Regions from separate parts of the Sphingomonas sp. NPDC092440 genome, predicted to be linked through region 1. Evidence: riboswitches for the same ligand, from Rfam matches in the RefSeq annotation. Region 1 holds a riboswitch; the other holds the start of a gene.

Region 1 (7,742 bases):
GGCGCCAGCCCGTCCCATGCGCCGAAATCCAGCTCGCGCCAGCGCGGGTCGACGATCGGCGTCCCGATCGCCTCGGCGGCCGCGCGGGCGCGGTGCAGGTCCGAAGTCACGATATGCACGGCGCCCAGGTCCGCCGCCTGCGCCGCGCATGCCGCGATGCCGGCGGCCGTCGGCGCGCAATCGGTGTGCCCCATCAGCCGCCCGGGCAGGACGGGCGCGCCGTGGCGCAGCAGATGGAGCGCGAAGCCGGTCACAGCGATCCGGATATCCGGGCCTCGGCGAAGGTCGCCATCTGGTCGTGCGCGGCCAGCGCGGCGCGGATGACGCTTACCGCCACCGCCGCGCCGCTGCCTTCGCCCAGCCGCATGCCGAGCGCCAGCAGCGGCTCCAGCCCGAGCCGGGCGAGCAGGCGGGCATGGCCGGGCTCGGCCGAGACATGGCCGGCGATGCAGTGCGCGACGATCGCCGGGTTGTCGGCGGCGAGCGGGGCGATCGCCGCGCTGCCGATGAACCCGTCGAGCACCACCGGAATGCCCAGCTGGCGCGCGCGCAGCACGGCTCCGGCGATCGCGACGATCTCGCGTCCCCCGACCCGGCGCAGCGTCTCGAACGCATCGGCGGGCGCATCGGCATGGCAGGCGCGGGCGCGCTCGACCACTGCGGCCTTGCGCGCGATCCCTTCCGCATCCACGCCGGTGCCCGGGCCGATCCAGTCCGCCGCCGTGCCGCCGAAGCTGCGCAGGCAGAGCGCGGCGGCGGCGGTCGAGTTGCCGATGCCCATCTCGCCGATGGTGAGCAGGTCGAGATCCCCGGTCACTGCCGCGGCGCCGGCAGCGAGCGCGGCGAGGCATTCGGCCTCGGTCATCGCGGGGGCGGTGGTGAAGTCGGCGGTGGGCCTGTCGAGATCGAGCGCGGTCACGTGCAGCTCCAGCCCGGCCGCGCCCGACAGCGCGTTGATCGCCGCGCCGCCGGCCTCGAAATTGGCGACCATCTGTGCCGTCACGCTTGCCGGGAAGGCGCTGACGCCGTGGACGGTCACGCCGTGATTGCCGGCGAAGATCGCGGCGCGGGCGCGCGCGATCCTGGGCCTTGCGGTGCCCTGCCACCCGGCGAGGAAGATCGCGATGTCCTCAAGCCGGCCGAGCGAGCCGGCCGGCTTGGTCAGCTCGGCCTGGCGGGCGCGGGCGGCGGCGATGGCGCCCTGGTCGGGGCCGCGGAGACCGGCGAGCGCGGCACGGAAATCGGCAGGCGAGGCAAAGGTCATTCGGCGACGAATCCAGCGGGTGGGGTGCGGGTGATGAAATGGCCCTTAATACCCTCGGGCCAGGCGGAGTAGGGCACGCGGCCATGCTCGCTCGCCGCATGGTGCACGGCATAGTCGAGAATGGCGCGCGCGCTCTCCTCGTCCGGCGTGAACCGGCCGAGGACATAGCCGACCTTGCCCGGCGCGCGCAGATGCACGGTGCAGAAATCGGTGCAGGCAAACAGGCAGGGCATTTCCTGCACGGCGACGCCGGCATAGCGCGGGTCGCTCGCCTGCACCGCCTGCAGGGCGGCGACCAGCCGGGCGCCGCCGCGCACGCCATCGCCATCCTCGCGCGTATCCGCGGAATGGCGACAGGTGTTGCAGGCGACGACCGCCGGGCCGTCCGCGACGCGCTTCAGCATCAGGCGGCGGCGCGCTGCTGGCGCGGCGCGGGCATGCCGAGCGCGCGCAGCAGGCGGTAGAAGGCGTAGAGCCCGATCAGGATCGCGCCGTTGCGCAGGAACTGGTCGAGCGAATAGCCCGGATGGAGCGTGATCGCCACGCCGCCCAGCACCGCCGCCCAGCACAGGGTCACCAGCTTGCCCGCCACGAACGCAGCGACATAGGCGATGGCGAGCCGGGCCGGGATCGATTCCGCCCGCAGCCGGGCGAGCGCCGCATAGGCGCCGATCGCCGATCCCGCCGCCGCGGTGCCGAGCCCCAGGCCCCAGAGCAGCGTCTTCGGGTCGTGCGGATAGTGGAGGAACAGGAAGCCCACCGCCTGGTTGGCGCCCCAGGCGGCGAGCGCCAGCGCGATCCCGTCGCGCCGGCGCAGGTGCACCGCCGCCAGCGCGGCGAGCGCCGCGACCGGGGCCGTGCAGGCAAGGGCGAAGCTCGTTGCCATGCTCGCGAGCGTGAGGAGCATGATCCAGAGCGTGGAAGCGCGTGCCTGCGTCATAGTGCCTTCTCCCATCAGAAGCGCCCGCGAATGCCGGCATAGATGCTGCGGCCCAGCGTGCCGTAGCGATAGGCAGTCATGTAGGTCTCGTCGAACAGGTTCTCGGCGCGGGCGAACACGCTGAGATTGTCGCCGGCCTTCAGCTCGGCGCGCAGGTCGACCAGGGTATAGCCGTCGAGCCGGGTGGTGTTGGCCGCATTGTCGAAGCTGTGCCCCGACCAGCGCACCGCGGCACCGGTGGTGAGACCGAAGGGGAAGGCGTAGCTGATCGAGCCGTTGGCGCTGTTCTGCGGGCGGCGCGGCAGCCATTTGCCGAAATTCGCGGTGCCCGGCGAGCGGTCCTCGGCGACGATCCAGCTGTAATTGCCGTCGAGCGTGAAGCTGCCCAGGCGGAGCGCGCCCGCAGCCTCGATACCGTGCGCCTGCGCGCGCGCGACGTTCGAATAATAGCCCGAACGGCGGGTGGTGGTGCCCGGCACGAAGCAGAGCGGCACGGTCGAGGTGGGAGTGCAGCCGTTGAAGAGGATCTGGCTGGTGGTGATGCGCTCGAACCAGGTCGCGCCGAAAGTCAGCTTGCGGCCGAACAGCTGCTGCTCGACGCCGGCTTCCCAGCCATTGGCCCGCTCGGGATCGAGCGCGGTGTTCCCATATTCGCTGAACTGCTGGTAGAGCGTCGGAGCCTTGAAGCCCTCGCCATAGCTGGCGCGCAGGATCGTGCCGGTCGACAGGCGCCACACGCCGCCCGCCGCGAACAGGGTCTGGCCGCCGAAGCGGTTGTGATCGTCATAGCGGATGCCGCCGTTGAGCGTGAGGCCGTCGATCGGCTCGACGCTCAGCTGGGCATAGGCGCTGGTGATCTCGGCATTGCCGCGCGCGAATGCCGGGAGCGGCGTGGCGAGTGCGGCCGCGGGCGAGCGGCTGCGGAACTTCGAATTCTCGTTCTCCAGCCCGAACACCGCCGAGATGCGCTTGGTGAAGGCGAAGCTGCCCTGATATTCCAGCCGCTGGTTGCGGCCGTTGGATTCGAAGCTGAGCGGGCGGGCGCGGGTGGGGCCATAGCTGTCGCGATCGGTGTCGGTATAGGCATAGGCGAAGCGGTTGCGCAGCCGCCCGTCCAGCAGGTCGAGATTCACGCCCGCATAGCCGACGAACTCCTCGTTCAGCGAATAGTCGCTGCTGTCGCCGGTGGTCGCGTCGATCTCGGTATGGCCCCGCGAATAATAGCCGCGCACCTCGACGCTGAGGTTGCTCGCCAGCGCGAGCTCGGCGCGGCCGGTGGCGCTGCGATTGGTGTAGCCGTCGGTCTCCTTGCCGCCGAACGCCGGCGCGATCGCGGAGATGCCGGCAGTGGTGAAGCTCTGGCCGCCAAGGCGCCAGCGCAAGGGGCCGGTGCGGCCGCCGATCGCGGCGCGGGCGCTTACCGTCTCGCGCGAGCCGGCCTCGATGTCGAAGCTGCCTTCCAGCGCCTTCTCCGGCGCGGCGGTGACGATGTTGACCACGCCGCCGATCGCCTGGCTGCCCCACAGGATCGACTGGGGCCCGCGCAGCACCTCGATGCGCGCCGCGTCGCCGACCAGCAGATTGGCGAAATTATAGCCGCCGCCGGTGGCCGCGGGATCGTTGAGCTTCACTCCGTCGATCACCACCACGGTCTGGTCGGCTTCGGCGCCGCGGATGCGCAGCGACGTGGAGGTGCCATAGCCGCCGTTGCGCGAGACGCTGATGCCGGGCGTGCGCAGCAACAGCTCGGTCGCGCCGATATCCTGGCTGCGGTCGATCGCCGCCTTGTCGAGCACGGTGATCGAAGCGGGGACCTGATCGATGTTCACCGGCGCGCGCGTGGCGGTGACGGTGATCTGGTCGCTGTCCTCGGCCACTGCCGCGTCGGGCGCGGGCGCCTGCTGGGCGAAGGCCGCGGGCGCGGCGGCCAGGGCGAGGAGCGAGGCGGAGAAACGGAGAACGGACTTCATTGCGTGCAACCCATAACGACGCCGCACGCGCACAGGGCCGATGCCGATGCCCTGTGGGGCGAGCGACATCGGCCGCGCACGCACGCGGCCAAGCCTGTCGTCGCTCGGGTTCACCCCCGTCCGCCCGGCACACCCTGTCCGCACGAAAGACGACCGCGACGGGCAGGTCTCCTGGCTCGCGGGTCGTTGCCGGTCCGGCCGCCTTCTCGGGTGCAACACCCAATGGCATCAGGCCGATGGCTCGCCGCTTACAGTTGCAGGGGCAGCCGGGATTGTCCCGTTCCCTTTTCATCCCCGTCTCCGGGGAACCTGTCGCGGCGCTGCCCTTAGGCGGCCTTCATCCAGACGACAAGCGCGAAGCGCGCCTTGTCCGCGGGGAGCGTGCGATGCGGGGTGAAGCGATCGAGGAACAGCACGGTGCCGGCCGGGCATTCCGGCTGGAGGCGCGGCATGCCGGCGATCGCTTCCTCGGTGATCCTGAGGCCGCCATCGGTCTCGCTGGCCAGCGGCGCCGGCTGGCGGCCGGGGATGATCTCCAGCCCGCCATTGCCGGGGCCGGTATCGCACAGCGGGATCCAGGCCGTGGTCCAGACCTGGCCGCAGGACGTGCCGTCGTCGCGGGCGACATCGCTGTGCCAGGCGTGGCGATGCTCGGGAAAGCTGGCGATGCTGGCGCGGACGCGGACGACCTTGCCGGCCAGGGCGCGCTCGCCGATCCGCTCGGCTTCGGCATGCAGGCGCGGATCGTTGGCGATCGCCTGGAGCCGGGGCCCGCGATGCGCGTCGGTGCAGATCGCGACGCGCAGCAGGTTCGCCTGGCTGCGGTCGTGCGCATAGATCCGGTCGAGCCGCTGCGTGAGCGGGGCATCGGGGCAGCTCTTGTCGAAGGGCAGGTACATGGCGCGCGAGAGCCGGTCGATATGCTCGGCGATGTCGGCCTGGGCGGCCTCCACCAGGGCGCGATCGAACAGCGGCAGCGCGACATGGCCCTGCGCGCGGTAGAAGGCGGTGTCGCTCACCGGCTGCGGCCCAGCGTAGTGATCGTCGGCCAGTCGCCGCCCAGCTCGACGCGCGCATCGATGCCATAGACGGCCTTGAGATTGGCCGGAGTGAGCACCTCGGCGGGGGCGCCGTCGGCGACCACGGCGCCCCGGTCGATCAGCACCAGCCGGTCGCAATAGCGCGCGGCCATGGTGAGGTCGTGCAGCACCGCGATCACCAGGCCGCCGGCGCGGGCCTCGGCATGGAGCAGCGCCATCACGTCGATCTGGTGGCCGGGGTCGAGGCTGGCGAGCGGCTCGTCGGCGATCAGCGCGGGAGCCTCCACCGCCAGCGCGCGGGCGAGCAGGACGCGGGCGCGCTCGCCGCCGGACAGTTCGGTGGCGACGCGGTCGCGCAGGACCGCGACATCGGCGCGCGCCATCGCCCGTTCGATCGCGGCGGTATCGGCTGCGCCGATCTGCGACATCGGGGCGAGATGCGGCAGCCGGCCCAGCTCGACCAGCCGCTCCACGGTGAGCGGCCAGTGCAGCGTCTGGCCCTGGGGCAAATAGGCGACGCGCCGGGCGAGCGCGGCGCGCGGCATCGTCGCCACCTCCGCGCCGTCGACCAGGATGCGGCCCGTATGCGGCACCAGCGCCAGCATCGCGCGGGCGAGCGTCGACTTGCCCGCACCGTTCGGACCGACGATGCCGGTCAGCGTTCCGGGCGCGAATCGGGTGCTGGCATTTTGCACCACGATACGTTTCCCGAGCGCGACGGCGACATTCTCGAGGCTTATGCTCACCATAGCCGGCGCTCCCGCATCAGGTGGATCAGGAAGACCGGCACGCCGAGAAAGGCCGTGACGACGCCGAGCTTCAGTTCGTTCCGCGTGTCGATCAGCCGCACCGCGAGATCGGCCAAGGTCAGCAGCGCCGCGCCGCCGATCGCCGAGGGGATCAGGATCGCCGAGGGGCTGCGATCGGTGAGCGGACGGATCAGGTGCGGCACGATCAGGCCGACAAAGCCGATCGCGCCCGACACGGCCACCGCGCCGCCCACGCCGATCGCGGTGCCGAGCAGCAGCCGGATGCGGGTGCGCCGCAAATCGACGCCGAGCGCCTGCGCGCCGTCCTCGCCCAGGGTCAGCGCATCGAGCGAGCGCCCGTCCCACAGCAGCAGCGCCGCGCCGATCGCGATGCAGGGATAGGCGATCCAGACATGCGCGAAGGAGCGGTTCTCCAGGCTGCCGAGCAGCCAGGTCATGATCTCCATCGCCGCGAAGGGATTGGGCGAGAGGTTGAGCGCGAGGCTGACTCCGGCCGTGGCCAAAGTGGCGATCGCGATGCCGGCAAGGATCAGGGTGAGCGGACTCTCCGAGCGCCCGGCCAGCGCCGACAGGCCGGCCAGCGAGAGCAGGGCGCCCAGCACCGCCAGCGCCGGCAGCACCACCGGATGCAGCTCGGCCAGCCCGAAATAGAGCGCGGCGACCGCGCCGAGCGACGCGGCATTGGAAGTGCCCAGCACCGATGGCTCGGCGAGCGGGTTGCGCAGATAGCCCTGCAGCGCGGCACCGGCCAGGCCGAGCATCGCGCCCACGCCCAGGCCCAGCAGCATGCGCGGCAGGCGCAGCTCGAGCAGGATGGTGGTGGCGATCCGGTCGCCATGGCCGGCAAAGGCGGCGAACATCCGGGCGAGCGACAGATGGACCGGCCCGAACAGGAGCGATCCGATCGCGGCGGCCAGCGTCAGGGCCAGCAGCCCGGCGATCAACAAGGGGCGGGAGAGTGTCATCGGGCTCGGGTCCGATCCTGAAAACGGGCCAGCTGCCGCGCCATTCCCCGCGCGGCATCGACATAGGCGGGGCTGCCGCAGACCGTCCAGGCCTGAGGGATGCTGATCCGGGGGATGCCCGCCAGCGCCGGGTGGTGGAGCATCTCGGTGCCCTGGTCGGCGACCTTGTCGGTCGCGCTCTCGACGATCAGGTAATCGGGCCGGGCCGCCACCATCTCCTCGATGCTCAGCTGCGAGAGCGGCGGCTTGCCGAGCTTCGCGGCCAGGTTCACCAGCCCCATGCGCCGCATCAGATCGTCGATCAGCGTGCCGGTGCCGGTCATGAAGCCGCGGCGCTGGTAATAGGCCGCGACCCTGCCGCCGCCCGGCCGGCCGATCCCGGCGAGCTGCGCCGCCATGCGCGCGACCAGCGCCTCGCCGCGCTCGGGATGGCCGACCGCCATCGCGGTCTGGCGGATCGAGGCGTAGATCTCGTCGACCGTGTTGGCGGTTTCGAGATCGAGCAGATTGTATTGATGCCCCTTCAGCGCGCGCATCGGCGCGCTGCGGCTGGCGGGCATGCCGATGATCAGGTCGGGATCGATCGCGAGGATCTGCTCGGCCGAATTCTTCAGCACCGGCAGCCCGCGCGCCTTCGCCGCCTCGCCCGACATCTCGGCATCGGTGGCGTTGCGAGTGACCCCCGCGATCTGGCCGCGATCGGCGAGCGCCAGAACGAGCTGGTCGGCGCACAGGTTGATCGAGACGATCCGCTTCGGCTTGCCCGCGGGCGGGGCCGATGCCGGGGCGCCGG
Region 2 (7,742 bases), on a different contig from region 1:
GCGGGCAGGACACGATCGACGTGGGCGGCCGCTGGTCGCTCTCGGGCACGATCGACGTGTTGCGTGCGATCGCGGAAGGGACGGGGCCGTCCCGGTGGCTGGTCGCGCTGGGCTATGCCGGCTGGGGCGAGGGGCAGCTCGACAGCGAGATGGCGCGCCATGGCTGGTTCAACACCGTCGGCACGCCCGACCTGATCTACGATATCGATGCCGAGGATCGCTGGACGGTGGCCTTTGCCGGGGCGGGCATCGATCCGCGGCTGCTGGCGAACAGCGCGGGTACCGCCTGAGGCGCGGGATCGAGGCGGCATGGGCGCGCGGTCCGAGCGGTTACCGCCCCGTGCCGCGCTCAGTGCTTCGCGTCGGGGTCCGGCTCGTCGTCGCCACGGACATAGACCTTGCCTTCCAGCATCTTGATGCGGATCAGCGTGTCCTGGTGCGGCGTGGTGCAGAAGCTGGAGGTGCCGCTGATCTCGGTCTTCTCGCGAGTCTCGCGATGCCGGAGCACGAAGCGGACGGGCATGCTGCAGGTGTCGGCACTGCCCGTCTTGAAACGCAGCGTCGCCTTGCTCGGCCAGAGGGGTTCGGCGAACTGGTTGTGGCTCCAGCGCGGGTTCTGCCCGGGCTTGGCGGCGTCGAGGTAGAAGCCGACCACGTCATAGCCGCTGGTATCGTTGACGATCAGCACGCAGCCGAGGCTCCAGCAATTGTCCCGGACCTGTTTGCTGGCGCCCCGCATGATCATCATCATCGCCTGGGCATTCTCGAAGGACATGCCGCGCGGTGGCACCACGCCGACGCTGTTCACGTCCTGGGAGGCCCCTCCTTCCTGCGCGGACGCCGGGCGAGCAAGGGCAATCGCAAGCAACGATGCGGACGCGATGAGGCGGAACATGGGATGGCTCGCACTACGGTTTGGACGCGAAGCGCCCTATGCCTTGTCCCGGGAGATTCGTCACTCGCCAAATTGCGCCGAAGCGGTGGCGACCATCACGAATTCGGCCGAAGCCGCGCGCCGCCGCCGGGCGCTGAGCAGATCCTCCGCCCACAGCTCCACCCGCACGCGCCGCGACCGGTTGCCGCGCATGATGATGCGGGCGGCCAGCTCGACCATTTCGCCCTCATGGATCGGCGTCGTGAAGTCGACGCGGTCCGAGGCGGCCATCACCATCACTTTCCGCGTGTCGCGCGTGGAGGCGATGAAGGCGGCCTTGCCGAGCATGCGCAGCGCATCGCCGCCGAACAGCGTGCCGTAATGGTTGGTCTGGGGCGGGAACACCATGTCGGCCATCACCAGCACGCCCTCCGGTTCGGCTTCGGAGCCTGTCGGGGATGGGGCGAGGGGCGGCAGGGGGGCTGCCGCTCCCTCGCGCGCCACCAGTGTGAAGCGGCCGCGCGTGCACAGCCGCCGCTCCCCGCTGAGCAGCGCCTCGGCGAGCAGCTCGACTTCGACGTCGAGCGAGCGGGTGCCGGTGCGGACCACCCGGCCCGTCGCCTCGATCAGTTCGCCCTTCAGCGCGGGGGCGGCGAAGTCGATCCGTTCCGAGGCGGCGGTGACGAAGGGCGCCCGGCCATGGCGCGAGGCGGCGAGGAACGCCACCTTGTCCATGTGCGCGAGCGCGACTCCGCCGAACAGCGTGCCATGGTGGTTGGTGTCGCCCGGGAACACCATGTCGATGAGGCGGACGACACCCGCCATCAGGCCGGCTCCGCCACGCGGACGCGCAAGGTCCGCGCCGCCGCGACCATCGCGTCGATCGCCGGCCGCACTTCCTCCCATTTGCGGGTCTTCAGCCCGCAATCGGGATTCACCCAGAGCTGCTCGGGCGCCAGATGCGCCTGGGCAAGCCGCATGAGCTGGACGATCTCGTCGACCGAGGGTACGCGCGGCGCGTGGATGTCGTAGACGCCCGGCCCGATCGCGCTCGGATAACGATAGGCGGCGAAGCCCTCGAGCAGCTCCATCTGCGAGCGGGCCGTCTCGATGGAGATCACGTCGGTATCCATCGCGCCGATCGCCGGCAGGATATCGTTGAACTCCGAATAGCACATGTGCGTGTGGATCTGCGTCGCATCGCCCACGCCCGCGGCCGTGAGCCGGAAACAATCCACTGCCCAGTCGAGATAGGCCTGCCAGTCGCGCTTGCGCAGCGGCAGGCCCTCGCGCAGCGCCGCCTCGTCGATCTGGATCGCCTTGCAGCCGGCCTTTTCGAGATCCACCACCTCGTCGCGGATCGCCAGCGCGATCTGGGCGCAGGAGGCCGAGCGCGGCTGATCGTCGCGCACGAAGCTCCAGTTGAGGATCGTGACGGGGCCGGTGAGCATGCCCTTCATCGGCCTGTCCGTGAGCGACTGGGCGTAGCGCCACCATGCCACCGTCATCGGCCTGGGGCGCGAGACATCGCCATAGAGGATCGGCGGGCGCACGCAGCGCGAGCCATAGGACTGGACCCAGCCGTTCACCGTGAAGGCGAAGCCGGCGAGCTGCTCGCCGAAATACTGGACCATGTCGTTGCGCTCGAACTCGCCGTGCACCAGCATGTCGAGGCCCGCTTCCTCCTGCCAGCGGACGGTGCGCTCGGTCTCCTCGCGCAGGAACTGTTCGTACGCGGCATCGCCGAGGTTGCCGCGGTTATGCTCGGCACGGGCATGGCGCACCTCGGCGGTCTGCGGGAAGGAGCCGATCGTGGTCGTGGGGAAGGGCGGCAGTGCCAGCACCGCCGCCTGCGCCGCGGCGCGGGCCGCATAGGGCGACTGGCGGCTGCGCATCGCTTCGCTGACCGATGCGGCGCGGGCTGCGACCAGCGGATCGTGGATGCGCGGCGAGACCGTGCGCGCCGCCGCGGCCCGGCCGGAAGCGGCCAGCTTTTCCGCCACCCAGTCGCGGCCGCCGTTCAGCGCGTCCTTCAGCGTCACCAGCTCGTCGATCTTCTGCACCGCGAAGGCGAGCCATTGCTTGATCTCGTCGTCGAGCTTCGGCTCGAGCGCGAGGTCGACGGGCACGTGGAGCAGCGAGCAGGACGGGGCGAGCACGATATCGCGCATGGCGGCGATCGGCTCGATCCGGTCGAGCAGCGCCTCGAGGTCGGCGCGCCAGATGTTGCGGCCGTCGATCACGCCGAGCGAGAGCAGCAGGCCCTTGGGCGCGGCGACAAGGATCCGATCGAGCTGGTCCGGCGCCCGCACTAGATCCAGGTGCAGGCCGGCGACGGGCAGGTTCACCGCGAGGGTGAGATTGTCCTCCAGCCCGCCGAAATAGGTGGCGAGCATGATCTTCAGGCCCAGGCGCGGCAGCTTGGCATAGGCGCGGGTTACCGCCGCGCGCTGGCGCTCATCCAGGTCGAGCGCCAGGATCGGTTCGTCGATCTGCACCCACTCGGCGCCGGCATGGGCGAGCTGGGTGAGCACCGCCGAATAGAGGCCGAGCACATCGTCCAGGAAGGCGAAGGGATCCACGTCGCGCCCCTTGGCAAGGCTGAGCCAGGTGACGGGGCCGAGCAGCACCGGCCGCGTCTCGTAGCCGAGCGCCTTGGCCTCGCGATATTCGTCGACGATCTTGGAGGAGGAGAGGGCGAGCTTCTGTCCCGCGGCCAGCTCGGGGACCATATAGTGGTAGTTGGTGTCGAACCACTTGGTCATTTCCTGGGCGGTATGGCCATGGCCGTGCGCGCAGCCCGCGTCGTCACCCGTGGTGCCGCGCGCCATCGCGAAATAGGTGCCCAGATCGGCGGTGCCGGCGGCAACGCCGTAGCGCTCGGGAACGGCGCCCAGCATCAGGCTGGTGTCGAGCACGTGATCGTAGAAGGAGAAGTCGTTGCTCGGCAGCCAGTCGGCGCCGAGTGCGGCCTGGCGGGCCCAGGCCGCGGCGCGCAGGCCGGCGGCGGCTTCGAGGAGCTCCGCCTCGGTGGATTTGCCGCTCCAGAATTTCTCGAGCGCGAATTTGAGCTCGCGCCGCGGGCCGATCCGCGGAAAGCCGAGCGTGGCAACAGTGACGGTCATGGTCTTCATACCCCGATGAAGGACGGGGGAGACCGGCTTGGACACAGGCAGGCCCGGACGGTCGCCCGTCCGCGGCATGCAAGCGGCCAGACCGGGCACCCCGCCGGTGGACGTTATCGCGTCAAAGGCAGGTCTCCTGGCTTGCGGGTCAGCGCGGACGATCCGTCTTCCCAGGGCGGTAAGGCCCCAGTGACTTGGGTGGATCGCCGCTCGCCGCTTACAGTTGCGGGGGCAGCGCCGGACTTGCACCGGCTTCCCGTCTTAGCTTCCGGGCAGGCCGGAAGAACCTCGACACCCCAAGCATCCGCTTGTCCGCGGCCGCCGTCAAGGGTCATATAAAGATATCTTTATATTTGGAATTGCACCTGCCCGGCGAAGCGGCTAGGGCGCCCGCATCGCGGCCGGCGATTCCCGGCGCGCAATCGATTCACATCTGGAGACAGCTCGTGGCTACCGTGCTCGACAAGGATTACGTCGTTAAGGACATCACTCTGGCGGATTTCGGCCGCGCCGAGATCAATATCGCCGAGACGGAGATGCCCGGCCTGATGGCGCTGCGTTCGGAGTTCGGCGCGTCGCAGCCGCTCAAGGGCGCGCGCATCACCGGCTCGCTCCACATGACGATCCAGACCGCCGTGCTGATCGAGACGCTGACCGCGCTCGGCGCGCAGGTCCGCTGGGCGACCTGCAACATCTTCTCGACGCAGGACCATGCCGCCGCCGCCATCGCCGCCTCGGGCGTGCCGGTGTTCGCGGTGAAGGGCGAGAGCTTGGCCGAATATTGGGACTATGTCGGCTCGATCTTCGACTGGGGCGACGAGACCTGCAACATGATCCTCGACGATGGCGGCGACGCGACCATGTTCGCGCTGTGGGGCGCCAAGCTCGAGGCCGGCCAGTCGTTCGGCGAGCCGGAGAATGACGAGGAAGTCGAGATGCAGCGCGCGGTGAAGGAATTCATCAAGCGCAAGCCGGGCTACCTCACCGAGACGGTGAAGAACATCAAGGGCGTCTCGGAAGAGACCACCACCGGCGTGCACCGCCTCTATCACATCGCCAAGAAGGGCGAGCTGCCCTTCCCGGCGATCAACGTCAACGACAGCGTCACCAAGTCGAAGTTCGACAACCTCTATGGCTGCAAGGAATCGCTGGTCGACGCGATCCGCCGCGGCACGGACGTGATGCTGGCCGGCAAGGTTGCGACCGTCGCGGGCTTCGGCGACGTCGGCAAGGGTTCGGCCGCGTCGCTGCGCAACGGCGGGGCGCGCGTGCTCGTCACCGAGATCGACCCGATCTGCGCGCTGCAGGCGGCGATGGAAGGCTATGAAGTCGTCACGATGGAAGAGGCGGTCACCCGCTCGGACATCTTCGTGACCGCCACCGGCAATGCCGATGTGATCACCGCCGAGCACATGGCCGGCATGAAGAACATGGCGATCGTCTGCAACATCGGCCATTTCGACAGCGAGATCCAGATTTCGGGCCTGTCGAACTACAAGTGGACTGAAGTGAAGCCGCAGGTCGACCTGGTCGAGTTCCCGGACGGCAAGCAGATCATCATCCTGTCGAAGGGCCGCCTGGTGAACCTGGGCAACGCCACCGGCCACCCGTCGTTCGTGATGTCGTCGTCGTTCACCAACCAGACGCTGGCGCAGATCGAGCTGTGGACCAAGTCGGACACGTACAAGAACGACGTGTACGTCCTGCCGAAGCACCTCGACGAGAAGGTCGCCGAGCTGCACCTCGAGAAGCTGGGCGTGAAGCTCACCAAGCTCTCGAAGAAGCAGGCCGATTATATCGGCGTGCCGGTGGAAGGGCCGTTCAAGCCGGATCACTATCGCTACTGATCCTATCGCGGGCGCTACTGATCCTATCGCGGGATCGTGCGAGAACGAGAATGGGCCGCGCTCCCTGGGGGAGCGCGGCCCTCTTCGTTAAGGTCTTCGTTACTGTAACATTGTTGTAATTATGCAACGCACTGAGAGAAAGCGTTGTGGACCCGCAACTAACCCACCGTTTCCTACGTCCTGATCCTGCTTCGGACAAAAGCTAGCAACAATCGATTCCGAGGACGGGACAGTCTTTTTCTAAAGGGATGTAGCATGCGTCGTTTTCTCTCCCCCCAGCACGACCGCTTGTCATTGACCGCGTCTGCCGCGGTTCTTGCTCTTGCTCTGATGGCCACCCCGGCGGCCGCGCAGACTTCCGACCAGACCCAGGCGCAGGACGCCCCGGCTGCCCAGGACGATCAGCCCGCCGCTGCCGAGGGCACGATCGTCGTGACCGGCTCGCGCATCGCGCGCCCCGAGTTCGACACCGTGCAGCCGACCCAGGTGGTCGGCGCCGCCCAGATCGAGTCGCGCGGCTACACCAATGTCGGCCAGGCGCTGCGTGAAATTCCGTCCTTCGGCCCGCCGGGCAACAGCGCGGTCGGCGCGCAGTCGTCGTTCGGCCCGGCGCAGACCTTTGTCGACTTCTTCGGCCTCGGCACGCAGCGCACGCTCGTGCTGGTCAACGGCCGCCGCTTCGTCTCGTCGAACACGGCGAGCATCTTCGGCCCGGTCTCGCCGGGCAGCCAGGTCGACCTCAACAACATCCCGACCACGCTGGTCCAGCGCATCGAGACCGTCGCCATCGGCGGCGCGCCGATCTACGGCTCGGATGCGATCGCGGGCACCGTGAACGTCATCCTCAAGAAGGATTATGAGGGCCTGGAGATCGGCGGCCAGTACGGCATCTCGCAGGAAGGCGATGCCCCCGAGGCGCGCATCAACATCCTGGCCGGCAAGAACTTCGCCGGCGGCCGCGGCAACATCGTGATCGCGGGCGAGTACAACAAGACCACCGGCTTCACCTCGGCCGACCGGGCGATCACCGCGGCGGGCAACTTCTTCGGCACGCCGCCGGCTTCGCTGGGTTCGCCCTTCCAGCGCGTGCTCTATCCGTCGCAGCGCTACACCGCCTTCACTTCGGGCGGCGTGCCGTTCAGCGACGACGATTTCCTCGCCTCGCGCTCGGGCATTCGCGATGCCAGCGGCCAGCTCCTCCAGTTCGGTCCCAATGGCCGCCTCGTCCCGCTCAACCTCGGCACGGTGATGCGCCAGGGCTTCATCAGCAGCGGCGGCAACGGCTTCGACCTGCCGGCGCAGAGCAACCTGCTCACCAGCTCGGAGCGCTACCTGGTCAACGCGCAGCTCAACTATGAGCTGACCGACCATATCCGCTTCTTCGGCGAGGCCTGGTATTCGCACAACAAGGGCGTCAACCTGATCGACCAGCCCAACTACAACACCGCGCTGTTCGATGCCGCCGGCACGCCCGACGGCAACCTGCTGCTGTCGATCAACAATCCGTTCCTGAACCCGGCCGACCGCGCGACGATCGCGGCCAACCTGCCGGCGGGTGCGACCCAGTTCTATGTCGGGCGCGCGCTTTCCGACCTGACCACCGGCCGCGCCGAGGCGAATGTCGAAACCTATCGCTTCGTCGGTGGCTTCGCGGGCGACTTCTCGCTCGGCAGCCGCCAGTTCCAGTGGGAAGTGTCGGCGAACTACGGCCGTTCGCAGACGGTCGGCAAGAACTACGAGCTGGTCAACGACAACTTCTTCAACGCGCTCGACGCGGTGCAGGACGTCAACGGCAACATCGTGTGCCGTCCGGGCTACACCAACTCGCCCGCCCAGACGATCAGCAGCACCTGCGCGCCGCTGAACATCTTCGGCGTCGGCCAGGCGAGCCAGGCC

What was found. Region 1 has a riboswitch for cobalamin ahead of ACIQCS_RS10475 (TonB-dependent receptor domain-containing protein). Riboswitches for the same ligand answer to the same signal wherever they lie in the genome.
Region 2: another riboswitch for cobalamin. It lies ahead of metE (5-methyltetrahydropteroyltriglutamate--homocysteine S-methyltransferase); the one in region 1 lies ahead of ACIQCS_RS10475 (TonB-dependent receptor domain-containing protein).

Annotation. Positions count from the first base shown of each region.
Region 1 covers NZ_JBIVQA010000005.1:174,002-181,743, forward strand. The annotation lists gene ACIQCS_RS10455 (histidine phosphatase family protein) at 1-254, opposite strand, end outside; gene cobT (nicotinate-nucleotide--dimethylbenzimidazole phosphoribosyltransferase) at 251-1,264, opposite strand; gene ACIQCS_RS10465 (DUF1636 domain-containing protein) at 1,261-1,668, opposite strand; gene ACIQCS_RS10470 (hypothetical protein) at 1,668-2,204, opposite strand; gene ACIQCS_RS10475 (TonB-dependent receptor domain-containing protein) at 2,219-4,174, opposite strand; cobalamin riboswitch at 4,318-4,502, opposite strand; gene ACIQCS_RS10480 (phytanoyl-CoA dioxygenase family protein) at 4,501-5,193, opposite strand; gene ACIQCS_RS10485 (ABC transporter ATP-binding protein) at 5,190-5,963, opposite strand; gene ACIQCS_RS10490 (iron ABC transporter permease) at 5,957-6,949, opposite strand; gene ACIQCS_RS10495 (ABC transporter substrate-binding protein) at 6,946-7,742, opposite strand, start outside.
Region 2 covers NZ_JBIVQA010000003.1:310,994-318,735, forward strand. The annotation lists gene ACIQCS_RS06930 (YqgE/AlgH family protein) at 1-290, shown strand, start outside; gene ACIQCS_RS06935 (hypothetical protein) at 350-808, opposite strand; gene ACIQCS_RS06940 (hotdog domain-containing protein) at 956-1,699, opposite strand; gene metE (5-methyltetrahydropteroyltriglutamate--homocysteine S-methyltransferase) at 1,699-3,999, opposite strand; cobalamin riboswitch at 4,108-4,305, opposite strand; gene ahcY (adenosylhomocysteinase) at 4,446-5,846, shown strand; gene ACIQCS_RS06955 (TonB-dependent receptor plug domain-containing protein) at 6,177-7,742, shown strand, end outside.